DNA from 2 places in the Virgibacillus sp. Bac332 genome. Region 1 is predicted to be linked to the other one. Evidence: a T-box and tRNA genes for the amino acid it is inferred to sense, from the RefSeq annotation. Region 1 holds a T-box; the other holds one or more tRNA genes.
What was found. The T-box of region 1 lies ahead of alaS (alanine--tRNA ligase). A T-box ahead of a tRNA ligase gene usually reads a tRNA of that ligase, here a tRNA-Ala.

Region 1 (12,405 bases):
CAGTTCTTTAACTAAGCTCATAACCATTTCAGCCGCATTGGTTGCAGCTTTTTCTAAGAATTTATCAAAGGATATGGAAGATTCCTTTCCAGCAATATCCGATAACGCACGAATTATGACAAACGGGATATTATACTGATAACAAACCTGCGCAACTGCAGCTGCTTCCATCTCGGCAGCAATCATAGTTGGGAATTTATGACGTACAAAGGCAACTCGGTCTGGATCAGACATGAAGGAATCACCTGTAGCAATTATTCCTTCCTCATAACCTATATCCATTGTATGCATTACTTTTGATGCCTTTGCCACTAAGTTAGTGTCAGCATCATACATCGCCGGCATTCCTGGAACCTGTCCATATGTGTAGTCAAACGCAGTTGCATCTACATCGTGATGAACAACCTGTGTGGAGATGATAACATCGCCCACTTCTAGATTCTTGGAAAACCCACCAGCAGAACCAGTATTTATTACGAACTTTGGTGTAAATCGTTCGTGCATAATAGTCGTAGCCATTGCAGCATTAACTTTACCTATACCAGATTTCAATAGAACAACTTCTCTATCAAATAATTTACCACGGGTAAATATACAATTCGCAACTTTCAATTGTTCTTTGTCAGTCATCTTAGACTGTAATAGAGCAACTTCTTCATCCATTGCTCCAATAATTCCAATTGTCATACCTTTTCCTCCATCATCTTGATTATATTAAATATCGACCTCTTGCAACACTTCAACCTTTGTCGGCTGCCAACCTTTATTATCAACCCAAGATAAATATACACGGTAAATCTCTGTATTGTCAGGGTTTGATACAGTTGCCTCTACCTTTTGATCTCCTCCATTACCAACCCAATGTGTCGTCATATTATTCTCAGCTAATCCCGTAGCCATTGCTACTGCTCTACTAATTTCAATTCTATCTTGTGAGCCATCATCATAATTTGTTGTATGTGGACCTTGTTGCTCTGTTCCAATTGGCTCCCAATTGGCTGTATAAGCCTCTACAACATTGTCACCAGAAGGCTCTAGCTGCTCTATTTGTACATCTTCATTTGCATTTTCCGAGTCTTCCTCGTTTGATGCTTCATTCTCATCATTTTCAGAAGCATTGTTTTGATCCGTATCATTTGTGGAGTCTTCTTCTTCAACTTTAGTGAAGTGATCGCCACTCTCATCATTGCCATCTTTTTCAGTGTCATTTTGCTCTGTCTCGTTACCAGACTTACTCTCTTCTTCTTTAGCAGCCTCATCGTCACCACCGAACATCCAAAAACCAATTAATACAATAAGTAAAACTGCACCAAGCACAAGCAAAAGTGAGATAGACTTTGTATTTTTTCTGCGCTTTTCAAATTTATCTACTCTTGATACTCTATCAAATTCACTCATGTTTTCAGCCCTCCCATATTTACTCTACTATGATATCATATTTATGTTATAGAATTATATGATAGAGACATTACAAAATATTAGTAGTCATAATTTCCTACCAACAGAACGACCGATTACTGATCCCCAGTCGATCATCCATTAACCTCTTATTGAAGGAATTTAAAATGAAAAAACCCCCCCTTTTCAAGTAAGTGTAACACCAACTATTTTACACTACTACATAAGGGGGGAATATTACACCATGATCTTTTTATACAACAACCATATAGATATAAAAATTAATCTACATTTACAATTTTAACTTGAATCTCTCCACCAGGTGTAGCTACAGTTACTTCAGAACCAATTTCTTGTCCAAGTAAACTTTGAGCCATTGGGGAATCATTTGAAATTTTCCCTTCAAACGGATCAGCTTCAGCGCTCCCTACTATCGTGTATGTTTCTTCTTCACCATCTGGAAGCTCTTGAAACGTTACCGATTTCCCTAGTGATACAATATTCGGATTATCATTATCGTTTTCAATGATTACTGCATTACGAATCATTTTTTCCACTTGTGCAATACGTGATTCGACAAATGCCTGATCATCCTTCGCAGCATCATACTCCGAATTCTCGGAAAGATCTCCAAAATCACGAGCAACTTTTATACGTTCAACAACTTCTTGTCGTCTATCCGTTTTTAAATAATGTAGTTCTTCTTCTAACTTTTCTTTCCCCTCTTGTGTCATATAGTAACTTTTCTCTGTAGCCATTCTAAACACTCCTTTTTATTCCTTCAGCATCTAAAGAGAATTTTCACTTTTGGAGTCTCATAATAACCCCCAGTTAATAAAAAACATTGAGCTGAGCTTATATCAATAACGGAGCCAATGTAAACGCTCCATTATACCAAAATTGTACTAATCATTACTATGGCAGACTTTGTACAAATTTTCAATACTTTTCCTAAATTTGTTTATGTTGATTTTTATAAAGTATCGTTTCTATTTTCGTAGCCATAATGTCGATTGCTACGTGATTTTGTCCGCCTTCTGGGATAATAATATCGGCATATCGCTTGGTTGGTTCAATAAATTGTAAGTGCGATGGCCTTACATTGTTAATATATTGATCGATGACAGAGTCTAGAGATCTTCCGCGTTCATTTATATCCCGCATCAATCTGCGAATAATACGTAAATCTGCATCTGTATCAACATATACTTTTATATCCATTAAGTCAACAAGACGAGGATCCTCTAATATCAGGATGCCTTCTAAAATAATAACATCTTTCGGCTTTACCTTTATTACTTCTTTCGATCGTGTATGAACCTTGTAATCATACACTGGCTTTTCGATTTCTTTTCCATTTAATAGATCGTATATATGACTAATTAATAAATCATTATCAAATGCTAAAGGATGATCGTAGTTCGTATTTAATCGCTCCTCAAATGGCAAATGACTTTGATCTTTATAATAATAATCCTGTTCAATAACAAGAATGGTTTGATCTGAAAAACGTTGACATATGGAACGAGTAACAGAAGTTTTACCACTACCACTCCCCCCAGCAACGCCAATAACCACTGGTTTATCTTGCATAGATACGGTACCCCCTTCTAGTGTTTCTTTAAACTAATAGCAACACCGTCTCCGATAGGTACAATAGTGGTTGTAAAATCAGGATGATGCATAAGCCATTCGTTGTAATGATGAATTTTTTTGACCATATTTTTAAATCTTGCTGGAGCTAATTCTGGTTGTGCAACATACCCTCTAAACAAGACATTATCCGTAATAATTAGTCCATCCCTTGCAAGTAAAGGAACCGATTGCTCAAAAAACTTTTGATACTGCCCTTTAGCTGCATCGATAAATATTACATCAAAAAATGAATCATTTTGCAACTCATTTAGTTTATCGATGGCATCTCCTAGGATAACATCTATTGTACTAGACTTCCCTTGCTTTTCTATGTTCATAACAGCTTCCTGGTAACGCTGTTCATTTTTTTCAATTGTTATTATTTCACAATCTGGTGCTACTTCTGCCATTCTTAAAGCAGAATATCCAATTGCTGCTCCAATCTCCAATATTCTCTTCGGTTTCTTTAATTGAAGTATGTGCAGCATAAAATCCATACTTAGAGGCTCCATAATAGGTACATGATTTTGCTTTGCTTCCTTTTCTAATTGCTGAACAAATGAAGTTGTAGCAGGTAAAATGTTCAATAAGTAGTGTATTACTTGTTCGTTCATAAAATGACCTCTTTTTCAGAATGAAATCTCGATACCAAGATTACATATTTTATCATAAATTAAATGAAGGGTAAATATATCGGAAGCATCCCCCTTCTCAGCTTATGAGATAGGGGGATGAGACTTTAATCGATATACTTCTGTTTATTTTCATTATGTTCATCTAATGTTTTTGCATAATAAATATTTCCTTCTCCATCATGGAGGAAATATAAGAAATCTGATTGCTCTGGATTAAGCACTGCCTTTAAGGAGCTTTCGGCATAGCTTCCAATTGGCCCAATCGGTAAGCCCTCCGCATAGTAAGTGTTATAAGGAGACTCTACTTCTAAATCCTCATATAATACACGATCCTTATGTTTTCCTAAAGCGTACAATACGGTTGGATCTGTTTGTAGCTTCATTCCTTCCTCTATACGATTATAAAACACACCGGCAATTTTTTTCCGCTGTTTTGCAGTGCTCGCTTCTTTTTCAACAACCGAGGCAAAGGTAACAGCTTCATGAACCGAATAATCAGTTTCACTAATTTCGTTTAAATAATCGGATAACACAGCATCTGTTTTCTTCAACATTTCATTGATAACTGCTTCTACGCTTGGCTTCTCTTCATAGAAATCATATGTTGATGCAAATAAATACCCTTCTAATGGATGACGAATCTCAGTATTTAGAATTTCCTCTGACAATATAGATGGATATCTTTTGATTAACTGACTAATATAATCTTTGTCGTCTACTTTCTTCAAAAAATCTTCTTTCGAAAAACTCATTTTCTTTGCAAAGATTCCTGCCATTTGCTCAATGGTTTTTCCTTCTGGAATGGTAATTGTATGAACTGCTTCAGCCATAATCTTTCCATTTTTCAGTGATTCAATTATTTCATCTAATTCCATATCTGGCGTGAATGTGTATTTTCCAGCTTGAAAATCTGATTCATTATTAAATTTTATGTAAAAACGAAATATAAGGGCATTTTTAATAACCCCCTTTTCTTCTAATAAAGAAGCAATCTCTGAAGATGATGAACCAATTGGAATTGTTACTTTTATCTCTTCCTTGCTATCTGGATCAACTGGTTTTAGGGCTGACTTGACGTACAAAAAACCAGATAAGCCACCAATAATCAAAATTAAAAGTAATGCGATAATAATAATTGACACAATCTTACGCACTGTCTTGGCTTCTTCGCTTCGAGCAATGAGGTTGTCCCTAAAATTACCATTCTTTTTCTCTTTGGACATAGTTATCCCCCTCTCATCCGGTATATTATACTAAAATTCGATGTTATATTCCATTAATTTTATGCAAAAAACAAAAAGCTGATGCCGTATTTCGACATCAGCTTTTCATTTTTTGAGATAACCCTATGCCTCATTTTCTTGATCTGCTAGTGTATGAAGCATTTCTTCAACCATTTCCCATTCTTTATCAGATTCAATTGGAAACAGCGATAAATCGTCATCATCTTTTTCCTTTTCTTCGTAACGGAATGCATAAACTTCGACTTCCTCATCCTCTGATTGCTCTACAGGAATAACTGCGATATAGGATTGACTTGTCTCATCCACATCAAAGGTAAACAGAACTTCAAATAAATGTTCTTCTCCATTTTCATCAGGTATTATAATTCGTTCCTTTTCCTCAAGTGCCATTCTTTCACTCCTTTATTTCTGGTCTAAATAATTTTGTAGAATCATTACAGCTGCCATCTTATCAATGACTTTCTTACGTTTCTTTCTACTCATATCCGCTTCTAGTAGAACTCTTTCAGCAGCCATCGTAGTTAAACGCTCATCCCATAGCACTGTTTCAATTCCGTGGACTTTTTCTAGATGCTCTGCGTAGAGCTTAGATGCTTCTCCACGCTCTCCGATCGTACCATTCATATTCTTCGGAAGTCCAACAATAGCTTTCCCAACTTGATGTTCTACTATAATGGATTTTAATGCTTCATCGGCAGAGGTAATCTCTTCTTCGTTCCATTTGATTGTTTTTATTCCTTGTGCAGTCCAACCAAAGGCATCACTAACAGCAACACCTATTGTTTTGGATCCTACATCTAATCCCATTACTTTCATTTATTTTCCTTTTGCTGTTGTTCTAAATAGAACTTGACAAGCTCTTCAATTACTTCGTCACGTTCGATTTTACGAATTAAGTTACGTGCGTCATTGTACCTTGGAATATAAGCAGGATCACCAGAAAGCAAGTAACCTACAATCTGATTTATCGGATTATACCCTTTTTCCTTTAAAGCTGCATGCACTGTGAAAAGTATTTCCTTAATATCCTGGTCAAAAGGCTCTTCCGAAAAATTAAATTTCATCGTTTTATCAATTGAACTCATCGTGACACCTCGATCTTAGAATCATTTGGTAAAGCCATCTGCTAAACCGAATGTAAGCTTCTTCTATTATCTTAACATGATTATAGAATTAATTATATCTTTTTCACTAGATGATATTCAAATTAGTTGCTATTCATATGCTCTAAAATATATTCTTTAGCTGCATTTAAGGCTTGATCAATTTTGGATGGATCCTTACCTCCTGCTTGGGCCATGTCTGGACGACCTCCTCCGCCACCGCCACAAGCATGCGCAGCCTGTTTAATTAATTTCCCTGCATGGAATCCTTGTTCCATTAAGTCTTTTGAAACTCCTGCTGCTAATTGAACCTTTCCGTTATTCTCTATTGCTAATAGAATAATTCCAGATTCTAGTTTTTGTTTTAAGTCATCCAGCATATTTCGCAACTGATTCATATCATTTACATCGACTTTTTCACTTAATAAAGAGATACCTTCAATGTTTTGTACATTATCTAAAATTGAAGAAGCTTCTACATTTGCAAGTTTTGCACGAAGTGATTCTTTTTCCTTCTGCAACTCTTTAATATCCTGAAATAAGCCCTCTATTCTTTCTGGAAGTGCTTCCTCTTTCGATTTAACTAATTGAGCAGATTGCTGTAATAGACCTACCTTATTTGCTAAATATTGATAGGCTTCTTTACTAGTAACAGCCTCAATTCTTCTTGTTCCAGCTCCGATTCCACTTTCCGAAACGATCTTGAATAGACCAATTTCAGATGTATTCACAACGTGACAGCCACCACAAAGCTCTAAACTATAATCACCAATTCTAACTACTCGAACTACATCGCCATACTTCTCGCCGAATAAGGCCATTGCTCCCATTTTTTTAGCATCCTCAATATTTTCATTGGTAATGACTAGGGACATTGCCTCCCATATCTTTGTATTAACAATTTCTTCAATTTGTTGTAGCTCAGCTTTGGTTACAGCATTAAAATGAGAGAAATCAAATCGGAGGCGTTCATGCGTAACAAGTGATCCAGCTTGATTAACATGACTACCAAGCACATCCTTTAATGCCTGATGTAATAAATGAGTTGCTGTATGGTTTTTGACAATAAAAGAGCGAGCCGACTTTTCAACTATGGCATGAACCGCTTCTCCTATACGTAAAGAACCTTGTTGAATGCTTACACGATGAATATGCTGCCCAATTGGCGATTTTTGTACGTCTTTTACATATGCAGTAGCTTGCTCGGTAGAAATGAAACCTTTGTCAGCAATTTGCCCGCCACTTTCGGCATAGAATGGTGTTTGCTCTAGGAATACATATATGTCGTCACCTGCTTCTGCTACTTCCACCTGTTCATTACCAGCAATCATTGCCACAATGGAAGTATCTACTTCCATTTGGGTATACCCTACAAACGCACTATCGATATTAATCTCACTGAAAACAGCATCTTGTACTTGCATAGAATCAACTTTTTGTCGAGCGTTACGTGCACGCTCACGTTGTTTTTCCATTTCTCGTTGGAAACCTTCTTCATCAATCGTAAAACCTTGTGCTTCCACATATTCCTCTGTTAATTCTTTAGGGAACCCATAGGTATCATATAAGCGAAATACTTCCACTCCTGGGAATAAGGTGCTTCCTTTCTCCTTTTCGCTGTTCAAGATTGCTGTTAATATTTCTAAGCCATCGTGCAGTGTCTCATGAAACCGCTCTTCTTCCACTTTCACCATATTTTTAATAAATTCTTTTTTCTTCACTACTTCATGGTAGAAATCCTTCATAATGTCTGCTACCGTATCTACTAATTCATACATGAACGGCTTTTCAATACCAATTTCTTTGGCAAATCGAACAGCTCTTCTAATTAATCTTCTTAATACATAACCTCTTCCTTCATTCGAAGGAACAGCACCATCTCCTACCGCAAAGCTAACCGTACGAATATGATCAGCAATCACTTTAAAAGCTGTATCTCCTTCTTGACTAGCTCCATACTTTGTAGAGGCTAACTCTTCTGTCTTTTTAATAATTGGCATAAATAGGTCTGTTTCAAAGTTTGTTGGTGCGTCTTGAATGACACATACCATCCGTTCTAAGCCCATACCAGTATCTATATTCTTTTTAGGTAAAGGCGTGTACGTGTCATCTGGATTATGATTAAACTGGGAGAAGACAAGGTTCCATATTTCCAAGTATCTTTCGTTTTCTCCCCCAGGATAAAGTTCAGGATCACTTGGATCGTTTCCATAGTGTTCGCCACGATCATAAAAGATTTCTGTATTCGGTCCACTTGGGCCTTCACCAATATCCCAAAAATTCTCTTCTAAACGAATAATTCTTTCCTTTGGAATACCTATATTCTTTAACCATATATCATAGGCCTCATCATCCTCTGGATGCACTGTAACGGATAAACGTTCTTGATCAAACCCAATCCATTGATCACTCGTTAGAAATTCCCAAGCCCAATCGATAGCTTCTTTTTTAAAGTAGTCACCTATTGAAAAGTTACCGAGCATTTCAAAGAACGTATGATGTCTTGCGGTAAAACCGACATTTTCTATATCATTCGTACGAATTGATTTTTGGGCATTTACGATTCGAGGATTATCAGGGATTACCCGACCATCAAAATATTTTTTTAATGTTGCAACACCACTGTTGATCCATAGTAGCGTCGGATCATCCTTCGGAACTAGAGAAGCACTTGGCTCAACACGATGGCCTTTTTCTTTAAAGAAATCTAAAAACATTTGCCTAACTTCTGCTGATGATAATTGTTTCATCTTAAACTTCCTCCCAATCTAAAAATAGTTGAATAGAACATCAAGTCATTAATCATTGACATCACTTTTTCGTCAGGAAAGACTAACTGAGCGCAGTAAATGGATTATTTATTTCCTGAAAAGAATAAAAGCGCAAGCGCCCGATTAGAAACGTAGCGAACTGAAGCGAGTCAACGGAGATAAAGGAATCACGGTGTACATGCAAGCCGATGATAACTTAGATTAGGGCAATTCGTGAAGTCGCCTCCGCTGGAACAGCTCAACACGCCCATTTTTATCCACAGGTTCAAATTTTACAATTACCTAGACAATAAAAAAATCCCTTCTCTGCATTTGCAGGGACGAGATTTGATCGCGGTACCACCCTAATTATGAACTATTGTTCATCACTTTATCATTATAACGGTATGACACCGACGGGAATTAACCGTACTCCAGCTTAGCTTTCCATGATTCTACCTTAGGATTTCTTTCAGCCAACGGAAATCCTTCTCTTAAAAGCGATTGTCATGTACTCAAAACTTTCAACGTATTCTACATGTATAGTTGTTAGCGTAATTATAAAAAACATCGAGCGGAATGTCAACGCCGATGCATACCTATGAGACAGAATCTTTCTTTGAAATTTCCTTTAATCCCTCTAGGTGATTTTTCGGATAAAGGCAGCGCTATACCTACTATAATTGCAGTAAAAGGAAAACCTCCTGATTCTGAGAGCCATTCAATAATTGATATAGGTGCATAAATGATATAGATAAATAACATTAAATACAGATAGAACCTTCTCCAGCTTTTTTCTGACATAAAAACTTCTTACACCTTCTCTTGATGTAATACACAGATATATTGCTTATTCTATTTCCCTATAGCGAAATGATGTTGAAAATAATACATCCTATCATCAGTTTGAAAAGAATATTGATTCCATATACTTGATTGTTGATTGGTTTCCTCCGTTTTTACCATTTGTAACTCATTCGCACCGACCTCCATGATCTTCGAGTCAATAACTTTTAATTCTTGTTGATCCTTGTCTAGTGCGCGTATCTTGATTTGTATTTCTTTTGGCTCATCCATATTGTTCTTCACATAAATCACATTGTGAAACTGTTCATTCGAACAATTTCTTTTTGTAAGACAATTACTTTCTGATTTAACTAGTGAAAGTGTAATTTCTTCTGAACCATTAGCATTTTCTGTTGCATTCATTGCTTGCTCTAAAGCCATCACATATGATAGCTTTTGTCCAAAGGGCATAAACCAAATAAACAGGAATCCTAAAAACAGTGCCATCCCACCAATTAATTTCCATATCACTCTCGGATTATGAAATTGCTTAGAAACATTTTTATTCCGTAATGATAATGTTACAAATACATTAATAAGGGCAATGATTCCTAAAAACACAGCTGCTACGATTAGCCAGATCATACTTTCCATCGAGGTTTGCAAGAAAGGAATCGTATAAGTGGAAGATAGATAGACATTTCCAATTATCGATAACAAGATTAATAACAGAAAAAGGAGGATAGGATACTTCCATTTCACCTTTTCCCTTTTATTATTTTTTACGTTTATAAATGACCAAAGCACCCAAATAAACGGGACACTATATAAAATTATAACTAACAATATAAAAATCAATTTGTCACCTCTTTACTTCATTAAAACAGATCCCTACTGGATAATATTTCGTTATAATACGTAACTATACCATTTAGAATGGTTGGTCTAATGATACCTCCGTGCTCCAATCCCACACAACGTTAATAAAATCAATTTTTGGACCAGCTGATTCTTGGTACACATTCTCTTTTAAATTATCCATCATAGGACACTGCCTCTATTTCATTTGCTGCCCTTACAAATAGACGGTCTTCACTGATCTTTAATTTCGCATTTTCTAATACGCCACCGTTATCAATAATAATCTCTTTAACCTTTGCAACCACTTGACTTTCAATATCTACATCTTGGAGTAACTCTATCAGTTTTGGTCTTATCATTTCATGTTGTAAAGCTTCATTCACTACTTGGTCCAACGCTTCTAGATGTATTTCATTTGCTGACCAATCACGATAATAATTTCTACTTGCTAATTGCTCAGTTCGTTCTTGAAGATTTTCATCAAAATCTTCAAAGAAGCTAAGCAGCTCTCCTTCTAACGTCTCATACTCATACGTTTCAATGATTTTCTGTACTTCCTCATAGATTATACTAGATCCTGCCATGCTTGCTTGTTGAACCGTCGTACTAGATTTTTCTTTCGTGGCTAAAACGCCTCCCATATTTACTACTAGCAAAAACAGGATCATAATAATACTTAACATACCTAAAACGAATAAAGCTATGTTCCCTTCTTCTTGTTGGATAAACTGCTTCATTCTATCACCCTACCATGTGCACTTGCTGTATATGGAATGGAAGGTACATGATATCCGAATATTTCCTTAGGTAAAAATACCATCCGGATATTGACTTTAACCTTTGCAGTAAATTCTTTATTTCCAGAACTACTTATCGAATTTTTTTGTAAGTAACTCCCTGTCGTAGCTAATATATCATTCGCGGCATCTCTGGCACTCCCAGCGTTTTTGGTAATAGAATATACTTTTACATATTCGTTTGCAGCCGATTGTGTAATAAGAACCCCATTAATTCGGTTGAAAGCTTTAAGTGATGCTAATTAAAAAGAAGTTACAAATAGCTTCGATATCCACAAAGTTACAAATGAAAGGGATAGAAAAATCACTCGATTGTTTAACAACTTATCCAAAGTCGCTATTGATTTAAAAAATGAAGAAATCATAAATAGTAATCAATTAGACTCATTTAACAAGAAACGAAATGAAATAGATGAAGAGTTAAAGAATATTAGTGTAAAACAAGTTGAAGAATTGAAAAAATCTATTAACGAAAAATACAATAAACAAACGCAGGATTAACTGAGATAAAGTTGTTATTTGTATTAACTTTTGATAACCCAGACTTGCCAGATTCGAAATTTCATTTTAAAGACCAGATACTACTGCTAATACTAGTGCGATAAGAAATAAAATAATTGCTTTACGCTTTGACTCCAGCATTCTTAGACCTATTCTTTATCTGGGACTTTATTCCATCTTTTCATACTTTGTTTGATCATGTCAATTTTGTGTCTATATACAAAACGGTTCTAAAGTTAGCATTTTTGTTACTTATTTCATGAAATCATTAAACATCTTGAATTCTAAATATTTTTCTCGTACTTTTAACCTATTAAATGAAGCAAATAAGTTATCTCATTTTTATACTAGGTATTTATAATCGTTTTTTCCATTTAGCAGTACGAGTTGCATTTCGATAATGTTTTCGATATAATTTCTCTTTTTTACCCACAACAAAACGTACCATTTCTAGCTTGCTAAACTAAAAATGATACGTTTTTTAGGAATCCCTGCTTATAAAGTGAAAATTCAATAAGTAGGGATTTGGTTTTTCTCCCACTGATTGTTAGTCAAACCAATCGGACATTTACTGGCAGTCGATCCCCACTTACCCATATTGGTTTCACTTTGTTTCTTGAAGTGGGGGACTTCAGTTATATGCAGGTTAAAATACTACTCCAAATTACCCCTCTTGCTCCTTGCTACGAAATTGT
Region 2 (12,405 bases), 2.1 Mb from region 1:
TACTTTTAGCAAAGAGGTAAAACTAAATAAAGACGTTGGCGGATTTAATAGTCATTATTATTTCTGTAAGTCCTAGTAATCAATTAACTTTTAAAGTTATTAAGTTTTAGCGAGTGGCTGATTAATGATCTATTGTTATTTGTCATGGGGAAAAGAATATAGAGTATAATGCCATAATCTAGTAAACTAATACTACTACTAAAAGGATAAACGAAAATACAGAACGTAAGGAGAAATCGAATGGCAGGCCTATTAGTAATATATAGTCTAGAAAAGCGAACAAAAGATTCTATCATATTTCCGATATTTAATCTTACTATAGAGAAAGGAGATATTACTGCTGTTTATTCCACATTAAATATAAGAAAAGTGCTGTTAGAAATAATTTCTGGTAAAACGCTGGCATCGAAGGGGGAAATTCGTATCAATGGCGTTACAATAATGGAAAATAGAAATCTATTTTTATCAGGAGTGGTCCTAGCCTTCTATGAGGACGGGATATATGACAGATTAAAAGTAAGAGACTATTTCTCATTCTATCGAGCAATTTACGATAGTAATCAAACGATTGATCAACTTTTGCGTATCACGCAGCTGCAAGATAAACAAAACCAAAAAATAAAAACGCTAACGTATTCTGAAAAACAGCGCGTCCGTTTTGGAAAACAATTGCTTCAGCATGCTGAGTTATATATTTTTGAAGAACCAGATTTAAACGTCGATGTTGAAACAAGACAAGTATTTATTTCTATTACGAGAAGATTGCAGCATGAAGGGAAGGGTGTTCTTATACTAACTGGTAATTTGGAAAGTGCGCTAACTATTGCTGATCAAGTTCTTCGTATAGATGAATCAGGTTTACAACAAATTCCTACAGAGAAAGGAGAAAGTGATTCGATATTAGACGATCCAATGCTTGAAGCAGAAGTACAGCCTTTTCAGTTAAATAAAATACCAACGAAAGTAAATGACAAAATCGTGCTATTTGATCCTCCTGAGATTGATTATATTGAAAGTAATGATGGACAATCTCACATATACAGTAATGGTAATCTCTTCACTAGTGCATCTACATTAAATGAATTGGAAAGCCGCTTGGAGCATTTTGGATTCTTTCGCTGCCATCGCTCTTATATAGTTAATTTGCAAAAGGTACGTGAAGTCATAACATGGACACGTAATAGTTATAGTTTAATTCTAAATAATAAAGAAAAGACCTCCATTCCATTGTCCAAATCAAAAATGGCACAATTGAAGGATATGTTAGGAATGAAATAGAATCCATTCATCCATTCAATGGCTCCATTCACGGTAAAAATACTGCTAAATTGCAGATTTTTTCCTATGCTGAGGTTACACGAAACAGTTATCAGCATAGGAGGAAAATGAATGGAACATATTATACAGGTAAAATCACTTGCTAAGATTTATGGCAATCAAGCTGCATTAGAAGATGTAAATTTTACGGTGGAAAAAGGAGAAACGTTTGGATTTTTGGGGCCAAGTGGAGCTGGGAAAACGACCACTATTAAAATTTTAACTGGCCAATTATTACAAACATCTGGAGAGGCCACGGTTTTTGGAAAACCAGCATCATCTTTAAATAAACCACAGTACCGACGTGAATTTGGAGTAATTACAGATAATAGTGGGCTATATAGTCGATTATCTATTGAGGATAATTTAAATCTATATTGTCAGCTGTATCAAGTTTCAACGAAACGGATTGGAGAGGTATTGGAAATGGTAAGTCTCTCTGAAGAACGAAAAAAGCAGGTAGCTAAGTTGTCAAAGGGGATGTTTCAACGCGTCATTTTGGCAAGGGCATTACTGCACAAGCCAGCGCTTTTATTTCTTGACGAACCGACGTCTGCTCTAGACCCTGCCAATTCAGCACTTATTCATCAAGGATTACGTGAACTGAACAAGGAGGGGACAACGATTTTTTTAACAACGCATGATATGAATGAAGCTGAAAACATTTGTGACCGTGTAGCATTTCTTCATCAAGGAAGAATTCAGTTGCTAGATCAACCGAAAAAGCTTCGTAGGCAATTTGCGGAAGCTTCCGTATGCATTGAACTAAAAGATGGTAGAGAAATTAATGTACCAGCTGGTCCAGAAGGAGCAAAGGACATATACGATTATTTTGCATCAGATCAAGTAGTCTCTATTCATTCCAATGAACCAACACTTGGAGATATATTTGTAGAACTAACAGGGAGGAAACTGGTATGACTTTTTCAATGAAAAGAATGTACGCTATCTTTCTAAAGGATTTAAAGGATTTATCGAAGAATATGTTTATTACTTCCTCAATGCTAATGCCACTATTAATTGCTGTGCTATATTCGAGAATGGATGAGCTTTCTATAGATATGATTTATCTAGTTATTAATCTTTCGTTCTCTACAATCGGAGTATTTGTGCAAAGTGCCATTATTGCTGAAGAAAAAGAAAAAAATACCTTGCGTGGTTTAATGCTTTCTCCCGCAACTATTCTAGAGATATTTGGTGGTAAGAGCTTAGTTACTTTTTTATTGACACTTCTAACCATCATACTATCAGCAAGATTAATAGATTATGAGCCATCAAGTATAAGTCTCATTGCTATTGCACTGATAATCTCATCTGTTTTTTATATTGGTCTTGGTACACTAATGGGATTATTAACGAAATCAGTTGTAGAAGCATCTGTCATTACGTTACCAATTATCTTTTTATTCGGTTTTAGTACGTTGTTACAAACATTAATCAATACTTATCCAATTCTGTCCTTTATTGAATACTTACCAAATGTTCAACTGGCAGAATTGGCAAAAGAAGTGCAGCTTGGGGCAGGTATCGAAGATATTTGGGGTTATTTAGCTATCATTTTGGTATGGGGAATAGGAATTTGGCTGTTAACGACCTGGTTTTATAAAAAGAAGGAGACTGCTGGATAGCAAGACTGATAAACATTATTTTGAATGCTTGGTATTAGAGTTATTTGTGTAAATTGAAGTGCAAGCTTTATTGATTTAGGTGAAGAAGGATGTAATTTCGTTGAAAGCGAATTTCTCCGGTATGATTCTAGGTTTCTTATGTACGATAAGTTACAGGAATCGAAGTGAAAAAATTATAAATTGCCATTTTACCGTGACAAAAAAAGCTACCCCAAATGCTTCGTAGACATTTGGGATAGCCTTTGTTTCTGTAGGAGTGATATATTTTTTATTAGAACTATAAAATATCTAATCTAATTACTAATGCAATCAATACTTGTAATAGAACTTGGATGTTAATAGCAATATCAGTATCCGTTGTGGATACTTCTACTCCGCGTGAGTTTTCAATATAAACTTGCTGTTTGTTAATTTGGCTAGATTTTAATTTTGCGAACAGATCTTGAGTTATTTCGTCTGCTTTATGACCATCTGCAATCGAAATGCTAATTACGATAGCAATTGCTACCTGAAGCGCAACTTGGAGATTAAGTGCAGCTTGGATATCTGATGAGGATACCTCTACATCACAGGAATCCTTAATAATAATGGATTCGAGAGACTTTTGCACATTATTTAATTCTCCACTTGCCTCCTGATCCACCGTGGAATCTTTATCAAATGGGTGACACATGGAAGTGTCTAGTGCTCTCCATTTTTTGTCATCGCCACAGCTCTTGTCACATGAATCAAAACGATCATCGAATCTGTCACGATCGCAATGATGGTGTTTATCGCGTCTATCGCAGCTATCACAGATATCCTTAAATCGATGGCAATCGCATTTTCTCCTATGGTCTCTTACATCATCAAATGCTCTTGATCTAGGCATACTATTATTTCCTCCTTCTTCTCGTTTAGAATATTTTATGATTAAGAGTGGAAATAGGAAGGGTGATTGTACTAAGATATACTACCTATTTATTGCTATAGATAGATATTTTTCTCAGAAAGAGGTGAAGCCCGGTACATATCCATTGATTTACCAGGCTTCATTATGCATGCTATACCATATATAGGAAGGAAGTTAATTTTATAAATAGTTTATTTGTCTAGTATCCAATATAGTTTAATAACTATTATTCCTTGTTTTCATTGGTATCTTTATTTTCTTGCGTAAATTCTTCCACATTTTTTCTTAATTGATTAACCATATTTCTGACCATTTCTTTATCCTTTTCATCTAATTCTTTTGTCTTTAACGATGCCCCATGTTTTTTTAGTGTAGCATCTAAAAGGAAATCTACAATTTGACCTGGGGCATTATTACTGTTTTTTTCACTGTTTTTACTCAATCCAATCACCTCCATACGATTTTTATATAGTATATTCTTAGAAAGGGTAATCGTGTTAAGGATAGTAGTCTATTTAATATATATAGCTAAGGGTTCTGGATGTAATTATCTATTTGTAAAGTGAATATCCCAAAAACTGTGCTTGTATAAGGAAAGCTAAGTCAGGTGGGCGTTTGTATGGATAATGAAAGATTATGGAATGCAAACAATAAGCAGGTACAGTTCTCTAATAGAGGAGCATGTCAGATGTATTATGTTTGTTAAATCACATAAGTAGCATAGTATCTAAATAAAGAAAAATACAAACTTATCCACCAATTGGCTAAGTTTGTATTTTTTATATGTGGATCATGATTAAATTAATGGAGCATAGCGGGCTCGAACCGCTGACCTCTTCGCTGCCAGCGAAGCGCTCTCCCAGCTGAGCTAATGCCCCGTACATAAATTGATTATAGATAAGTATGGTTGTTTTTGCAAGTCCATCAACATCAGTTAATCTGTTTTCATGGTACTTATTTACTATTTTAGAGAATTAATAGTAATATAGTTTTGAATTTACCAAAAATTTACTAATTTATTATAGATTATCAATGTTTGTTATGCGATAGTAAAAGTGTGTCATGTCAACGTAATACATGACAATAAATTATTTATCCTTAAGGAGGGAGAAGATGCGAAAATTACGGGTGAAACAGTCTTTTTATTTGGTTCTTATTTTTACGTTGATTTTAATGAATTTTTCACCAGTATTAAGTACATCTGTGGCCGCGACAGACGACGGAGAAACAACGGAAGAGTTGTTTATATCAGAGTATATCGAAGGTAGCTCCTATAATAAGGCCATTGAAATTTATAATGGTACAGGGGAAGAAGTGGATTTGTCAGGCTATCAATTGGCGCTTTATAGTAATGGTGCTAATGAGCCTAGTCAAACAATGACATTGGATGGTACGTTGGCATATGACGATGCATATGTAATTGCTCATCCAAATGCAGATGAGGCAGTATTAGAGGTGGCAGATCAAACAAATGGTAATGTAATTAATTTCAATGGGAACGATTCCATTGCTTTGCAACAAAATGCTAGTAATTTGGATGTTATTGGTATAATTGGGGATGATCGTAATTTTGCGAAGGATGTAACACTAGTAAGGAATTCATCCGTTATTGCTCCTGTTTCCAACTATGACGAGGGACAGTGGACCAATTATGACAAGGATACATTTGCATATCTCGGTGATCATACCGTAGATGGCGTTGATCCGGGTGAACCAGGTGAACCTGATCCAGAGAATCCTGATTTAATTACCATTGATGAAGCTAGGCAGCTTAATGATAGAACAGCTGTAACTGTAGAAGGAATTGTTACAGTAAATAATGATGCTATTAGTAATGGTACTCAATTTACAACATACATTCAGGATGATACTGGCGGCATTAATCTATTCTCTTTTGAACAAGGTGAATTACCAGATGTAAATAAGGGGGATCTAATCAAGGTTGTTGGCCAGTTAGATTCTTACAATGGGCTAAAAGAGATCGTTCCTTCCAGTGTAGAAGTATTGGGAACAGATCAGCAACTACCTGAGATTCAAGAAGTAAGCTTAGAAGCATTACAAAATGAAACTACTGCAGAATCGCTTGAAGGTGAGCTTGTACGTGTGAATGGCTTTCTTTCAAGTATTCCAGAGAGTCCGGCTGGTGGAGGATATAATATCTCCTTTATTGATGGAGATTTTAATGGAACAACTTTACGCGTCATGGAAAATGCATTAGATGTCACTCAAATAGCTGAAGAGAAGTGGTATGACGTGACAGGAATCGTCAGTCAATATAACAGCTATCAATTGATTCCAACGGAGCAAAGTGATTTTCAACTAGCTGCAGAACAACCTGATCCACCATCTGCTGCAGGCGAGTATGAAACGACAGTTGAGCGTGTAACAGATGGGGATACTATTCGTATTGCTAATCCAGTATTAGGTGAAACAAGAGTTAGATTTGTTAATATGGATACACCGGAAACCTATGTAGCCCATAATGATGACCCAGCTAGAGATGAGATAAATGAAAATCAAAAATTTCATGGGGATGCTGCGACTGCTTATATGAATGATTTAATCCAGCCAGGTGATGAGGTAATCATTCGGCTTGGCGACACACCAACAGACGATTATGGGAGATTATTAGCAGAGGTTATTCGCAAAGAAGATGGAATGAATATTAATTTAGAAATGGTTGAACAGGGTTTCGCTTCAACGTATTTTATTGCACCATTTAATGAAGAGGTTTATCCAGAATATCAGGCTGCTGTAAAGGATGCAAAGGATAACGGGCTTGGTATTTGGAATCCAGAAAAACCTTTATTGGAATTGCCGTTTGTTTTTCGAGCAAATGATGATCAGAAAGGCTTCCAACGATATGTAGGTAATTCGGATACAAAGGAGTATGTTGTACCAGATAATTGGGCAGATGTACCAGTTGAAAAACGTGTATTTTTTGCAAGTCCTGAAGAGGCAGAATCCTATGGATATACTCCTGCTGGGGACCGAGTAGATGAAAATTTACAAGTACAGTTACTTGGATTTAATGATTTACATGGGAAGATCGATCAGGAATATGAATTAGATCCTGATGGCGATGGCGTATCAAAGATGTATGGAAGGATCGACTATGTTACTTCCGCTATTAAAGAAAGAGAGCAGGATCACCCTAATTCTTTCGTCGTACATGCAGGTGATATGATAGGCGGTAGTTCACCTGTATCAGGTTTATTACAGGATGAACCAACCGTTGAAGTTATGGAGACGATCGGGTTTGACTTTGGCTCTGTTGGAAATCACGAGTTCGATGAAGGAACAGAGGAACTGCTGAGAATGGTAAATGGCGGAGAGCATCCTGAAGGAAAAGGTACTCCTGAATATGACGGTATGGATTTTCCACTGCTTTGTGCAAATTGTGTGTATAAAGGAAGTGGTGATCCTATGTTATCTCCATACTACATTGAAAAAGTAGATGGTGTAGATATTGGCTTTATCGGTGTTACGACAGAGGAGACAGCTAATATTGTCATGCCTGAAGGAATCCAAGATATTGAATTTACTGATCCGACGATTGCTGTAAATGATGCGGTTGCGGAGTTGCAACGACAAGGAGTCGAATCAATTGTTATCCTCGCACATATTCCAGCAGAGCAAGATGGTGACGGTGCGACAGGAGAGGCTGCTGATTTAGCCAGAAATGTGGATGATGCTGTGGACGTAATTCTTGCAGCTCATAACCATCAAGTTGTTGATGGTATGGTAGATAATAAGTTAATTGTCCAAGCTTCAGAATATGGAAAGGCGTTTGCTGATATTGATTTAGAAATCGATCGTAAAACTGGCGATATTATTCAAAAAGAGGCGGAGATAGTATTTGTTGATCAAAGTAAATATACGCCAGATGAAGATGTTACCGCGATATTGGAGAAGTATCAAAATCAAATTGGGCCAATTTTGAATGACGTAATCGGATATAATGCCACTGATTTAACTGGTGATTACATTGTTGATGGAGATCATGGATTAGGGAATTTACTCGCTGATGCTATGAATTGGGCCATGGATAGTGACTTTGCAATGATGAATGGCGGAGGAATCCGTGATGATCTTCTTGCTGGTGAAGTGACATGGGGAGATTTATATAATATTCAGCCATTTGGGAATACGTTGATGACTGTTGAAGTAACCGGAGATGATATTTACACGATATTGAATGAACAGATTTCTTCGCAGTATGGACCAGATTATAGTGTGAGTGGCTTGCATTATACATGGAATTCAACATTAAATGAAGTAGTGAAAGTAACCTTACCAGATGGTACCCAAATTGACAGAGATGAAGTATATACACTAACAGTAAATAATTTCATGGGGACTTCTGAGGGGCCAATTAAAGATTTAGGACAAAATCCTGTTACTGGTCCGGCAGATATTGATGCAACCGTTGATTTTGTAAAAAGCTTAAACAGTAATCCAGATCATCCGTTTACGTATACCTCTGAGGGGAGAATTTCGGAAACAGATAAAGAACCGGGCGATCCTGGAGAGCAACCAGAGATAGAAATTGAACCGAAGCGAGATTTTGGCGTTGCTACGGTCTATACGAGAGAGATAAGAGAGCTAGACGATGGCGTCCGTTTAACAATAAATATTGAAAATGGTTGGAAATATCGAGTCTTATTCTTAACCAAAAGACAGGTTGACTTACTTCGGGAGAAAGAAGTAACCTTAGTGGTTACGAATGGTTCAGGTTCAGCAACCTTTGATATGGCTTCATACCACAAACTATTTTTATTTGTTTGTGTGAAAAACAATGAAATGTAAATCTTTGTATAGATAAAGCAACTAGTATACTCGGAAGTCGCTAAAATGAGTGTTTTTGCTCATTAAGAGGTTGAACCGATAAAGTATGTTTTCTAGTTATGCTAGAAGAAGGTCGAAGTAAAAGAAAGTAGAGATAAGAGAACTCTGAACTATAATCGGGTGAAGCTATAAGTGGATCGTAGTTCAGAGTTTTGTCTTTTGATTCCTACAAAAAGGAACGCATATCGCCGTACAGTTATCCTAGCAGAAAAATCATGTGTGATACCTACGTAGTCAGAAAGTCCTAAGATCAACACTGCTAAGCGATTTTTGGTTAACAGTTTTAGCTAGGTTCGCGGAAAGCAACCCATATTTCAGATTGATTTAAAAGCATACAATATTATTCGCCTGTAGACCATATGCGTTGCTAGGTTCACGCTTTCTTATTTAACATTATGCACGATCCAGCATTCGTTGAAGCGCAAATGTTGCATATGTTGACACATCTTGCGGAACAATTATTTTATTTATTGGCTGTCCCTCGATAATAGCTTCTAGCGACCAAAGTAGATGTGGTAAATCTATTCTGTTCATGGTTAAGCAGGGACACATGTGAGGATTTAAAGAAATAATACGCTTATCAGGATGTTGATGAATAATCCGTTGTACAAGATTCATTTCTGTACCAATTGCCCATGAAGTACCAGACTTGGCCCGTTCTATGATTTCAATAATCGATTTCGTGCTACCATTAAAATCGGAGGCGTCTACGACCTCTTTTCGACATTCAGGATGAACAATAATATTCATATCTGGATAGGAATTCCTTACTTGTTCAATGTTTGTTAACGTAAAATTTTCGTGTACAGAGCAATGGCCCTTCCACAAAATAACTTTAATATCATCTACATTTTCCGTAAATTGCAATTCGTCTTTAATAGGATCCCAAACTGCCATTTCATGAGGTTCGATGCCAATATCAGCTGCTGTATTTCTTCCTAAATGTTGGTCTGGAAGAAAAAGTATTCTTTCCTTTTGGGAAAATGCCCACTGTACCATTTTATGCGCATTAGAAGAAGTAACGGTAGCACCATCATTTTTGCCGACGAATGCTTTAATAGCAGCTGTTGAATTAACATATGTTAATGGCAAAATAGATTCCCCAAATAAATCAGTTAGCTTTGACCATGCTCTTTCTGTTTGGTAAATATCAGCCATATCAGCCATCGAACAACCTGCTCGCATGTCTGGCAAGTAAACAGTTTGATTAGCAGTTGTAAGAATATCAGCGGTTTCCGCCATAAAATGTACACCACAAAATACAATATAGTTTGCATTGGAATTTTTAGCGGATACCTGTGCTAACTGAAGTGAATCGCCAACAGCATCCGCAAATTGAATGACCTCATCCTTTTGATAATGATGACCAGGGATAAATAGCGAATCCCCGAGGTCTTTTTTAATATGTTGTACGCTTTCCTCCATTTCTGCTTTAGATAAATGAAGGTACTTCTCTGGAATAGTATGAGAACCTATTAACGTTTGGAGTAATTCCATTTAAAATTCCCCTTCCGATTTATACGTTTCTAATTTTTACAGTTGCACTTATATCTAACGCTTTGACAGAGTGAGTTAGATAGCCTAAAGAAATATAATCAATTCCGCTTGTTGCATAGTCATGTAATTGCTCTATTTGTATTCCTCCTGAAGCTTCTGTGATGATACCTTCAGGAACATATTGTAGCCAATCTTTAATTATTTCCGGTGAACAATTGTCAAACATAATAATATCTACTTTATTTGTAATAGCTTCCATTAACTGTTTCTCTGTTTCTATCTCCACTTCAATTTTTGTGGTGTGTCCTAATCGCTTTTTAACTGTTTGTACTGCATCGGTAATCGTTCCAGCAAATGCTATGTGATTATCTTTTAGCATTACCGCATCATACAGGCCAAAACGATGATTATAACCACCACCACATTGAACTGCATATTTTTCTAACATGCGTAATCCAGGAGTGGTTTTTCTCGTATCACAAATTTTTGCTTCTGTTCCTTCTATTAATTTCACAGCATTTGCTGTCATGGTAGCAACGCCACTCATGCGCTGAATCAGATTAAGTACAACTCTTTCCGCTTGAAGCAGTTCAATAATTGGACCGCTAATGTGTGCAATTTCGGTTCCTGCGGTAATAAATTCTCCGTCCTTTATGTGAATGTTGCAGTTAATCAAAGGATTTATGATGGAGAACCCTATTTCAATAACCGCTTCTCCACAAAATGTTCCTGCGCGTTTTGCCACAAGATGTAAATCCCCCTCTTTGTTAGGTTGAAACAAAGCTTGTGACGATATATCTCCATTACCAATATCCTCTAAAAAAAAGCTTTCAAGCATAGATTTTAGCTTCATGGTGTTCACTATAATTAACCTCCATGTTTTCGTTTATCTCGCATATAACCGCCAATTAATGTCCGATGGGTTCAAAGTCCTTAGGTTATACCCTTGTGGTACTAACAATCCGTGGGGGATAAACAAAACCTCCATGGATTGAAGTTTCACTTTTTTCGGTAATGGATAATACTTTTTCTTAGCCAGCGTTTGTAGTCTTTATTCGGAAAATCGGAACGGATATGACCACCTCTGCTTTCGGTTCTGATAAGAGCTGACTGGGTCATTAATACGGAATTAATCCACATGAAATAAGTCTGTATATCCGCTCTTCTACACTGATCAATATTTGCAAAAGGGTCGATTGAAAAGGAATTTAACCAAGCGAAATGGTGTTGAAGGCTATCATTATTTCGAATTATGCCAACATAATGTGTCAGTTTTTCCTGCAGCTCTTTCCTTGTAAAAGGAAGTGATTCAAGTGGGTTCTTGTTATCTGGGGCAGGAACAAAATCTTTAGGATATTCTTCTACTTTCGTTTTTAATAGAAACATAGAGAGTCGACTTCCGTATACAAAGCCCTCTAGTAGTGAGTTACTCGCTAGGCGGTTGGCACCATGAACGCCACTGCATGCTACTTCACCTATCGCATAAAGCCCTTTTATTGATGTGCATCCCCATCTATCTGTAACAACACCGCCCATCATGAAGTGAGACCCTGGTAACACTGGTATTTTTCCTTTACTCAAATCAACATGATGTGCTTTACATAACTGCGAAATAGAAGGGAATCGTTTTTTGAAATTATGAATAGTAGTTATATCTAAAAATACGTATTTCCCAGATGTTACCTGTTTAAATATTTCATGGGCCACAACATGTCTTGGCCCTAAATCTTGCTGGTCATGGATTCCCTCCATTATTCGCTCGCCTCGATCATTAACTAATATGGCACCTGCCCCTCTAACAGCTTCTGAAATAAGTCCTACTGTTTTACCATTTGCCGATAAAAGTGTTGGGTGGAATTGTAAAAATTCTAAGTCACCTACGCTTGCACCTGCTCGATAGGCTAAAGCAATTCCATCTCCTAAGATGGTTGGGTGGTTTGAGGATTGCGTGAATAAGCCACCTGCACCACCGGAAGCTAATACAACATGTGGAGCGTAAAATTCCAGCAATTCCTCATTGCTGTTCTTGGCTTTTATGCCAATACATTTACCATCCCTATTTAAAATCAAATCCATTACCATTACATTCTCCATCCATGTGATGTGATCAGAAGCTTGTAATGATTCTAGTAAGAAATTCACAAGCTTCTTTCCTGTTTGATCTCCACCTGAATGTAGTATTCTAGGGACTCGGTGTGCACCCTCAACACCTAATGACAATGA

Region 2: it has a tRNA-Ala gene. The T-box ahead of alaS (alanine--tRNA ligase) is inferred to sense a tRNA for this amino acid. The anticodon was not compared.

Annotation. Positions count from the first base shown of each region.
Region 1 covers NZ_CP033046.1:3,704,054-3,716,458, forward strand. Annotated here, with positions in the region: gene mtnN (5'-methylthioadenosine/S-adenosylhomocysteine nucleosidase) at 1-687, opposite strand, end outside; gene D9782_RS17990 (YrrS family protein) at 715-1,398, opposite strand; gene greA (transcription elongation factor GreA) at 1,680-2,156, opposite strand; gene udk (uridine kinase) at 2,350-2,991, opposite strand; gene D9782_RS18005 (O-methyltransferase) at 3,009-3,647, opposite strand; gene mltG (endolytic transglycosylase MltG) at 3,773-4,891, opposite strand; gene D9782_RS18015 (DUF1292 domain-containing protein) at 5,015-5,302, opposite strand; gene ruvX (Holliday junction resolvase RuvX) at 5,315-5,728, opposite strand; gene D9782_RS18025 (IreB family regulatory phosphoprotein) at 5,725-5,997, opposite strand; gene alaS (alanine--tRNA ligase) at 6,120-8,765, opposite strand; T-box leader at 9,100-9,302, opposite strand; gene D9782_RS18040 (hypothetical protein) at 9,621-10,271, opposite strand; gene D9782_RS18045 (Tad domain-containing protein) at 10,586-11,149, opposite strand; gene D9782_RS18050 (hypothetical protein) at 11,522-11,710, shown strand; gene D9782_RS18055 (AI-2E family transporter) at 12,375-12,405, opposite strand, start outside.
Region 2 covers NZ_CP033046.1:1,605,720-1,618,124, forward strand. Annotated here, with positions in the region: gene D9782_RS07680 (LytTR family transcriptional regulator DNA-binding domain-containing protein) at 241-1,278, shown strand; gene D9782_RS07685 (ABC transporter ATP-binding protein) at 1,390-2,238, shown strand; gene D9782_RS07690 (ABC transporter permease) at 2,235-2,945, shown strand; gene D9782_RS07695 (spore coat protein) at 3,223-3,618, opposite strand; gene D9782_RS07700 (hypothetical protein) at 4,064-4,279, opposite strand; tRNA gene D9782_RS07705 (tRNA-Ala) at 4,643-4,715, opposite strand; gene D9782_RS07710 (5'-nucleotidase C-terminal domain-containing protein) at 4,951-8,646, shown strand; gene nadA (quinolinate synthase NadA) at 9,079-10,182, opposite strand; gene nadC (carboxylating nicotinate-nucleotide diphosphorylase) at 10,202-11,044, opposite strand; gene nadB (L-aspartate oxidase) at 11,182-12,405, opposite strand, start outside.